DNA from 2 places in the Anaeroglomus insulsum genome. Region 1 is predicted to be linked to the other one. Evidence: riboswitches for the same ligand, from Rfam matches in the RefSeq annotation. Region 1 holds a riboswitch; the other holds the start of a gene.
What was found. Region 1 has a riboswitch for cobalamin ahead of ACQ9LF_RS11855 (PEP-CTERM sorting domain-containing protein). Riboswitches for the same ligand answer to the same signal wherever they lie in the genome.

Region 2: another riboswitch for cobalamin. It lies ahead of ACQ9LF_RS00435 (PEP-CTERM sorting domain-containing protein); the one in region 1 lies ahead of ACQ9LF_RS11855 (PEP-CTERM sorting domain-containing protein).

The regions. Positions count from the first base shown of each region.
Region 1 covers NZ_JBOGCL010000013.1:44,455-49,544, reverse strand. The annotation lists gene ACQ9LF_RS11875 (FliA/WhiG family RNA polymerase sigma factor) at 1-29, shown strand, start outside; gene ACQ9LF_RS11870 (ferritin-like domain-containing protein) at 158-706, opposite strand; gene ACQ9LF_RS11865 (3D domain-containing protein) at 956-1,579, opposite strand; gene ACQ9LF_RS11860 (ribonuclease D) at 1,763-2,941, opposite strand; cobalamin riboswitch at 3,249-3,455, shown strand; gene ACQ9LF_RS11855 (PEP-CTERM sorting domain-containing protein) at 3,791-4,336, shown strand; gene ACQ9LF_RS11850 (hypothetical protein) at 4,399-5,090, shown strand, end outside.
Region 2 covers NZ_JBOGCL010000001.1:118,447-123,536, forward strand. The annotation lists gene ACQ9LF_RS00425 (carbohydrate-binding protein) at 1-1,325, opposite strand, end outside; gene ACQ9LF_RS00430 (GntR family transcriptional regulator) at 1,999-3,144, shown strand; cobalamin riboswitch at 3,231-3,439, shown strand; gene ACQ9LF_RS00435 (PEP-CTERM sorting domain-containing protein) at 3,868-4,494, shown strand; gene ACQ9LF_RS00440 (PEP-CTERM sorting domain-containing protein) at 4,525-5,090, shown strand, end outside.

The sequences.
Region 1 (5,090 bases):
TGAATGCCTCGCTACTGTGTTTACAGTAATCTGTCTAATACCACAAAACCGGATCGAATAGCTCAAGTATGGCATCTTTTTGTCCCTATCGATACACGGCGTGTGTTGCTGGACGCCGGCAGATGAAAACTATTTAGCTGTGACGAAACAGGACATTTCAAGTCGAATCAGTAGCATTTTGCCTTTTAATTCGGAGTGGCACATTAGCGGCCTTTTCGGCCCACGTCTGAGAGAGGCTGCCAACATCCATGACTCGAAAGGGGGCTTCGTATTCGGGAGTTATCCCGGACAAAATATGTTTCTGGATATATTTTGCATGCTGCTGTTCCATTCGCAGGATTGCCCATAACCGTTTTGCCAGATTCGTTTCCCTGAGCTGTTCGGCCTGTTCGATGCGGGTTTTGTAGCGGCGGATGGCATCCTGTTCATCATCCAAATCCAGCCATAGTATTTGTTCATTGTCCTCCGCGAGATGAATCGTGCCCATGCGCGGACTTGGATGGCCGCCAAGCTCGTGAATCATTTCCGTCAGGATCATGGCATGCTTGAGCTTTCGAAACGCGAATATCTTAAGCATGCCGGCGATATGACGATAAACGATCCCAGTGAGCGTGGAGGCATGATGAATGTATTGAATCGCTGCGGTTTGTTCCAGCTCAAGATCCATATTGAGCAGTAGGGTCAAATTTTGACGTGTAATGACCATATTGGGATACTCCTTTGAATGCCGCAGCCGTATGGATTGCGATCCAGTGCGATACCGGACCAAACATCACTCATCGATTTCAAAGCTATTTATCCGCGGCAGCAGCCATCAGATTTATACCTTTGTAGTCTAAACGAGCCGAACAGTTCACACGATGAAGGATATAACGGTTGAATTGACAAAAAACTTGAATCAGTTGGAGTATATAACATAAAAAAGGACTGGTTACGAGCCAGTCCTTGTGATATTTTATGGTTCAACTTTGACCAGGACATCGAGATATCGTGTTCCCCATTTCTGGGCGGTCTTGTGGTCGCTAAAAAAGACATCCAGTCGGTTGCCCTTGATGAGACGACCGCGGTCTTTGACTTTTACTGGACGGTCTTGGTTATATCCCGGGATAATCATCTCAGTCCCGAACGGGATGCGTTTATCGGCAGCAACAAACGCGTCCCCTTTACGGATCTTGTGAAGGTCCGCGGTCAGGCCATCAGAAAATTTCCCGCAACATCGCGGACAGGTGCAATAGCCCGTGACCCGCATACGAACGATTTTCCATTCAGAACCATTAGCGTTGGAAGTCGGGCAGCTTTGCAGCAGGGCGATAAGCTGCTGATCATCGGTTTGGGGCTGATTCTGAACTTGTGGTGCTGCCGGCACAAAACCACTATTTTCTATAGGTGATAAATTCGGTAAAACTGATACAGTTTGTCCTTCTACAGGGATACGAGTGCTTAACAGAATAGGACCTGAGGCTGTCATGCACATTCTGATGCATATCCAAGCGCATACAACCACGGTCATGATAACGCTGGTGCGAATAATATAACGTCTTGTATTTTCAGCAAATAGAGTTTTCTCGGTAAGACTCAAACAGGTCCCCTTTCCATAAACCGTGTTGACGGGTTTCTATCGCAAGAATACGACAATACAACTCTGAAACTAACAAAAGAGCTTTTTTGCCACTCCGTCGGCTTACCAGAAACTGGGTGTATCCCCCCGCCCAATCAGCGTAGTAGGGGATTCTATCAAAACGGGAGTAAAAAGTCAATGGAATTACGGGGTATTAGAAGACATATCAGATTGAGAATGTCCCAAGCAGCTTTCGAGCGGCTCCTTCAGCAATTCATACTGCCATTCGACGATGACGCCTTCTTTGAGCAGTTCATTGAGGTGAGCAGGGCCGGATTTGGCGATGATGCCGATGATATGGCGGGGCATCAGGATTTCCAGAGCGATTTGATGCTGTTCAGCGAGGGATTTGCAGCAATTGCGAATTTTGTCAATGCGTTTGAGGAATTCCGGGTCTGGTTTAGGCTGACGGGTTGGTACCTTTTTGGCGGGCCATTGGGAGGATTCCATCGCGAAGGCTTTCTGGAGAGCTTGTTCAAGACAATCCAGACGTTTCCCCTTACAATGTTTAAGTGAGCTGAGCAAGAGACGAAAATCCGGGTTGATATGCGAGTCGGCCTGAATGGCCAGGTCGATGAGCCGTTCATTGTGCAGGATGCGAAATGGCGGCAAATCAGCTTTTTGGGCCTGTTTTTCACGCCAAAGCCAAAGCTCTTTCAGAAAAGCCAGCTGTCGGCGATTCAACAGACTGCTGCCTTTGATACGCCAGTCACGTTCCGGGTCGATATCGGGCTTATGGTTTATTGCGGCTCGCACAGAACGACGGCACATCTGCTGGTGCCAGCCGGTACGATTTTGTTCCTGAAGTATGCCTTCGAGCCGGGTTGCCAGTTCCAGCAGGTAATGAGTATCCATTGCGGCGTATTCGAGCAGGTGGACGGGCAAGGGGCGTTTGGACCAGTCGGCTTTCTGGCTGCCCTTGCTGATAGTGACCTGGAGAACGTGGTGAAGCATCCCGGCCAGGTTCAAGGATTCCAGCCGCAGCAGTTTGCCGGCCAGCATGGTATCGAAAATTTCGCCTTTAGGTTCAAATCCAAAGCTTTGTCGAAGCATCCGCAAATCGTAGCCGGCATCATGAAAAATCAGATTCTTTGACTCCAGAACCTCAAATACCGGCTTCATATCCAGTTTGACCAGGGGATCGATCACATAGTTTTCCCCATCAAAGCTCATCTGAATCAGGCAGACTTTTGGATAATAATGATGAAAACTATCGGCTTCAATATCCACTGCCACAGCGGATACGTGTCGGAGTTTGTCCAGGAAGTCTTTCAGGTCCGAAAGGGCTGTGATATAATGATAATGTAATCCCTTTTTACTCAAAACTACACTAATTCCATTCACTTGTTGGCCAACATACCCACCCGGCAGGTTTTGCAAAGTCCGGAGGTAGTACTATTTGATTGTATTATTTCAGTAGAATACCTTTTTGTTGCTAATCCGTCAAGGTCGAATTTAGGATTCGTGGGAGTCTAAGGTGCGATGGAAATCTGGACGTCCACACGGTAAAAACAGCGGGATGGTGCTTCAAAGCAGCTATGATGACAGGGTATTTTCTGTTGGAACACGTGTGAATTTTTTGCTTGCAATTCATTGCATCGGCGATTAATAATACAATCAGCTCTTTGGAAATTTGAATCTGCTTTACGGTTTGGCCCATTCGGGCCGAATGAAAAAGGGAACACGGTGAAAGTCCGTGGCGGTCGCGCCGCTGTATGTACCCGATGCCCAAAACCAGGCAAATCCAAAAGGCAATATTCCACTGTCCAACACAGGATGGGAAGGAGCCTTGAGGTAGGGTACAAGCCAGAAAACCTGCCGGAAAGCAATTGCGTAACGTTGTTCTCGCGAGAAGGAACAAGGCGTGTGCGGATGGAAAATGGCAATTGGGCCCAAGAGCCTGATTCTGTCCCTTTTAGAAATTGAATACAAAGCCGTCGCTTCCTGCGTGGGAGCGGCGGCTTTTTTGTTTTATTTACGGGTCTTCGCGTCAAAGACCGACGCAGAACAGGAGGTTGGCAGCCGAACCAGAATGTATCCGAAAATTGCTATTTCCAACAGTCTGTCGCGGCGGGCACAGATCTGCCGTCCGCCGCGGCAGCTTCAAAGTCAAAAAAAAATGAGAATAAGACTTCCGGCTATTTGAAAGCCGGAACCAATGAGAGGATGTGTATGAAAAAGATGTGGATGTTGTTGCTGGTGTCACTGATTTCGGTTCAGGGGGTTGCGATGCAGGCCCCGACGTATTCCAATCCAGTAGAATATGCTGCAGGCTCGGGTGCGAATACAGCGTATATCGCATTGGATTTTAACGGCAGTTCGGTTTTTGTGTTCCAGTATCAATGGGACGGGCAGGCGACGGCCTGGGATGCATTGCAGGCTATTGATGCCGCGGGTGTATTTGAGATGTCCTATATGGACTACGGCTGGGGTGTCTGGGTGTATGATTTTGGATACCCCGGAGGTGTGGAGATGGATTATGGTTCGGCCAATACTGGCTGGGCATACTTTATCAGCGATAATAATTTCGAGTGGAACCTTAGCATGGTCGGAGTGCAGGGGCGAATGTTGACCGATGGAAGCTGGGATAGCTGGGTGTGGACGGATTATCCGGCGGACTGGTCCATGCCGAATCGCCAGCCTGGGCAGATGGCTGTCCCTGAACCGCTGACGCTGGCGTTGCTGGGAATCGGTGTAGTCTGGATGCGGCGCAAATAAATAACCGTTCAATGCGGGTCGGCAGGGATGCCGGCCCTGTTGTTATACAGAATTGAGAAATTGTGCGAAACGAATGGATAATAGGGTTGGTGCTTGCGGCGACGGCGGTCGGTTCTGATTTTGCCACGGTCGTGGTACAGTCCAAAGGACCGTTTGGGATGTATCCCTATGACCAGCCGTCAGCGGCGCTGGGGGAACCGGCATCATGGCTTTATGATGACGATGTCTATTTTGCGTCTTTTGCCTGTTCGCTGGTTTATGGTGCCTGGAATACCGACCTACAAAATGAGCGAACCGTGGTAACGCTGGGGCCAGGCAGTTCCATCGTGCTGGGCTTTGATCACCGTGTAGCCGATGATATCAATAATCCCTATGGGATTGATTTTATTGTTTTTGGCAATGCGGCATTTATCACACAGGGTGTGGTCCGGCCGGATTCGGATATGGGGGGGCTTCGGCTCAGCAGCCCTGCAGCAATCATTGGTGAAAAAGTGAAAGTCGAGGTCGCCCAGGATCCCAATGGTCCATGGTTTGGGTTTTCGAGCGGGCCGTTTGCGGATAATTTGTTTCCAACCAATCGATTTGCATGGAATAACGAGGGCAAAACCTGGGGGCAAGCCCTGGACCCGCTGCGGCCGGTGAATCCGAACTTGAAACTGTCGGATTTTTCAGGATTAACTGTGGCCCAGGCAATCGAACTGTATGAGGGTTCAGCAGGCGGAACTGGATTTGATTTACGGTGGCTGACTCCGGG
Region 2 (5,090 bases), on a different contig from region 1:
GCAAAGTCCACCCCCGTCAACGGTGTACCAAACGTGTCAACGGTTCCGGATATCGTCGCCGGCAGCAGATCCAAAGTGGTAATAACGCTGTCAGCCCCCTTGAGTTCCGGAGCTCTGTAAGAAACCACTTCAAACCAGAACAGATCGCCCTCGTGAAAGGAACCCGGGCCATTGGTCGTATCCACCTGCCAGAAATATTGACCGGGGGCGGTGAGTTTAATCACTTTGGAAGAACGGGCTTGTCCGGTCACATCCATCGCAGAAACGACTTTGGCATAGTGGGGACTGAGCTTATTGGGCTCGGTACCCAACCAGATATCCACTGAAATCGGATCGCCAGGCATGTTGGGATCCCAATTGTTCCATGCAAATTCAATGTCTCCTGCCACTACGATATCATTAAAATATGGCACCGGCTGCTGGGGATGAATCGCTGTCACCAGGGTCCGGCTGCCGTTCCACTTAATGACAACATTGTTAATCACATCATTCTGACGGTCTGTACCCGGATTATCGATATTGATTTTTTTATCAAATTTGGCTTCCCGGAAGCCGGTAATTCGTCCCTGCTCAGCCATACGGTCAACCGCAGCGCCATCGTTCCAGCCGGGAGAAATGCGATATCCCTGAATGCTCAGAGTCCCGCGGCTAATATCAATAAAAGAAGGCGTGTTGGGGTGGACCGAACCTGTGGTCCAGTTATTGACAGTCAAAAGGCCATCATAAATAAAGGTTCGCCCCACACCAGTGGTGCCGTCCCAACCATGCCCTATCTGGGCATCACCACCGATGCCGACATTCAACTGACCGCCATTTCGGATGATGACGGTCCCATAACCCTGGTTGCCAATCCACATATGGCCTCCGCGATAGGTGTTAAACTGGCCGCCATCAATTTCAAGCACTCCGACCTGGTTGCCCCAGGCTCCTATCCCCTGCCAGTTTCCCGACAGATTGGTATCGAGGATGCCTTTAACAATCAGATGGCCGTTATTGCTCTGATCGCCGCCTTCGCCCAGCTTAAGCTGGTTGATTTGCCAGGTACCACTATCCAGCAGACACGGAGCGCTGTTGGCGGTTGCCATCCAAACGACCTGATCGGCAGCATTAGGGGCAATACCTGTGGACCAGTTTACACCTTTGGACCATAATTCAGGAGTCCCCGCAATCCGGTTTGGATCCGCCGGCGGCTGCCAGTGAACATCGATTGCCTGAACTGACATTGTCAGACAACACAAAAGAACGATCATCCCCGCTTGTTTCATACTGACCACCCTTTCAATCAAGTCCCATGTTTTACATTGCTTTTGGTTTTTGTTTTTCATCCCATACTTCTCCTAAACCTGGTAATGGTTAATATAGAACGGCCGCGCATACTGCGGCATCCAACGCATTGGGAATGGGTTTCACACAAGGCAGGCCAAACATGATCCCTGTACCAAGCCGTTCCCCCCGCCTTCCAAGGCCGGCCCGATATGTCTTGATGATCGCATTGCTGTCTTTGACAAATCTCGTCACAACACACCTCCACGATACCCATATTCTATTGTCTGTATCGCAATATGTCAATACATATATTACAGAAAAACTCAATTAAATTAAAGTTTGTATTTACATTTCGTTCTTTCAAAACCATCAACACTCTCAGCAAATATCATATATGTCTATATAGAACAAAGACTTATACTCTTTTTAAGACACGATAAAAAGAAGTTAAAGACGCACTGAAAAGCCTGTTTTTTGTTGTTTTGCCATTGACATAGTATTATTTTCTCGGACTTGTTTTATGAGATGAGAAATGGAAGACCTCAAAATCCTTGCAAAAACAACAGCTTCTGTAGCAAATATGTCAATACTTATAATTGATAAAATCAGATGCATTGATACAATGGACGCTTAAATGTTATATATAAAGTGATTACAAGTGCTCAAGGACATTAAAAACAACCTGATTCAATAACCAGTACCACGCGTGCTTTCTTCGGGAGCATCTCCTCTATGGATTCCAAACAGCCACAACGGTCAATCAAACATAAGACGATTTATGATAAGATTTGCAGTGATATTCTCAAAGGCGTCTATAAACCCGGCCAAAAACTCCCGACAGAAAATGAACTTGCAGAATTTTTTAAAACCTCTCGCCCAACCATCAGCAGAGCGATGCGTGATATTCAGGAAAAAGGATTGATTGTTCGCCACCAGGGACAAGGCACTTTTGTCAAACAAGCCGCCGTTCATGAGCACAAAACCTTTGGTATTCTGGTTCACTGGCAGATCCGCCCCCACACAGATACCATGACCACGATCTTCGGTGTAATGGTACCGGAAATATTGAAAGTGGCCAGCCAGCATGGTTACTCCCTGTTGCTGAATGATATACCAGAGTATAAAGATACAGACTACATTGAATACTCTAAAAAAATCGCCCAGCGGCTCATTGACTCACATGTCGCCGGGGTCTTTTTTACCCCCCTGGAAGTGTCGGACAAAATGTCCATCAATGAAGAATTGGCCAATGCATTTGACAAGGCCGGAATTGCGCTGGTTCTGCTGGATCGCGACATTAGCGACAGTTATCATCGCAGCAAGTACGATATCGTTGGCATTAATAATGAACAATCTTCCCTGGTATTGACGAATCACCTGCTCAAACTCGGATGCAGAAAAATTGATTTTGTCTGCGGCCCAGCCCTGACCACCGCAATTAACGACCGCATGCGGGGCTTTCGAGCAGCCATGGAAGAACAGGGCCTACACGTCCAGCCCCGCCAGTTTCACAGCTTCGACAGCAAACGCCTGCTGGAAGGCAACTGTATCGAGGGGCAAAACATACTCGAGCTGGTCAAATCCGGGAAAACGGAGGCATTTGTCTGTGTAAATGATTCCACCGCTGCCGACGTCATGCTGTATTGTCTGCGTCATGGGCTTAAAGTCCCCCAAGATGTTCGAATCGTCGGGTTTGACGACCTGCCGATGAATAAACTGCTGCCGGTTCCGCTGACGACCATTCGCCAGCCGGCCGAGGCTCTGGCTCACGAATCCGTCCGAACCATGATTGACCGAATCGAACACAGCCAGACACCCGCACGCGACATCATGGTTAAGACCGAACTGATTATCCGGCAATCCTGCGGCAGTAAATAAGTGCTCCTCAGCATAATACGATTAAATCAGTACAGCCAATAACGCTATTGTGCTCTTTTCATTTTCCCGTTGACGGGATAGATTCTCAGTGCTATTCTATGCCCGCTCTTTAACAATCCAGGATGTATTATACGCAAAGGGAATGCGGTGAAAATCCGCAACGGTCGCGCCGCTGTGATCGTTCATCCCGGCTTTGTCCGGGAACCCGGCAGCCTGTGCCACTGTCTTAACCGATGGGAAGGCGCTGTCCGGCAGAACGACAGTCAGAACATCTGTGCGTGTAAGGAAATTAGAATTGTGTTCTCGCGTCAAGAACAGCAATGAATCACTGTTCCTCCGGTTTGTCAGAACCGCAAGGAATATGGCTGAAATTCATTATAACCGTTGTTCTCTGCATACGAACAGCGGTTTTTTATTTTATCGGTACAGCCCGGTCAAATCGGGATAAAGCACCGTTGAATGACCCCGGAACACTATAACTGAATAATCAAAGGCGCCGGCAGTTGTAGCACCAACGCCCTGAAGAGACCCGAAGGTTTTTTTGACCCTTTTCATTGTATCAAAAACTCGTGAATTCACAATACAACAGAGTCGGTCTGTCCGCATCGGGGCCAAAAGAGCAACAAAATACGGCGTCGGAAAGGAGTATGTTCGATATCCCTTACGGCAACATCGTTTCAATATGATTAAACTAAAATGAAATCAAACGACTTGAGGAGACTCATGATGAAAAATCTATCTTGTATTTTGATCGTATTGTATCTCGGCAGCCTGTCAACAGCTACTCCTTATTTTTTCCAAAATGCCTGGATTGAGGTGGACGCCTGGGCAGGCAGCGGTATCCATGAAACCCTGCTGGTGGTGGACTGGAATTTTATGGGCGGACCATATCACACCGAATCTCATGCTTTTGGTTTTCGCTGGGACGGCACGGCGTATGAATCCGACATGCTCAACGCATTTCACAATGCTGGCATTTTTACCGTCACCTCGGGTTATGGCGGCGCCTTTCTGTACAACATTGCCTACTTTGATGGGACCGAATTTCATCGACACACCGAAGAAGGCAGCTGGAACCTGGCCAGTACCCCCGATCCGTATGCCCTGTGGGGTGCCATAAGCAGTGACTGGACAAAACTGGGACAATGGGATGCGAATATGGCCGGTTATAACGAGCAATTGCTTCAGAACGGATACCTGTATGGAATTAACGCAATCCTATGGTTTGGCAACTATCCCGATGGAAAAACGTGGGACGACTACCCGCTGAATGTGCCGTTTGCAAACATCCCCGAGCCGGCAACCTTGCTGTTGCTGGGCCTGGGCGGACTACTATTGAAAAAACGCTAATCTAACACTTTCGCTTATCAGGAGATTTTTATGTTGAAGTTTGTTTCACCATGGAGCAGCTTGTTTATCACCGTTTTGGCTCTGAATACAGTCTTGTATGCAGGCGTTTATTCAGGCCCGACGGACACAACTCATCCTATCGATGCCGCTATACCAAAGGACAGCCCCTTATTTATTGAATGGGCAAACAAGATTGTAGCCGAAAAAACCTATTTTGCACCTCGCGGCAGCACTGCCATTTCAACCACAGGTTATAACTGTCTGGGCGATCTCGATGCCGGTCAAATTGCCAACGGCGACTCACCCGGGTATATCACCGTCACTTTTCCAACCGGCATCCGAAACGATATTGGTGCCGACTTTGCCGTTTTCGAAAATGGATTTACATTCGGTGGTGCCAACGGGCTGTTTGCCGAACTGGCCTATGTCGAAGTATCGACAGATGGAATCCATTTTGCACGATTCCCATCGATATCGACCAATACCGCCGCTTTGGCCGGCAGTGGAGCGTTTGCCGGGTACGACATGACCAATGTATATAATCTAGCCGGAAAACATGCTGCCGGCTATGGAACCCCTTTTGATTTGGATGATCT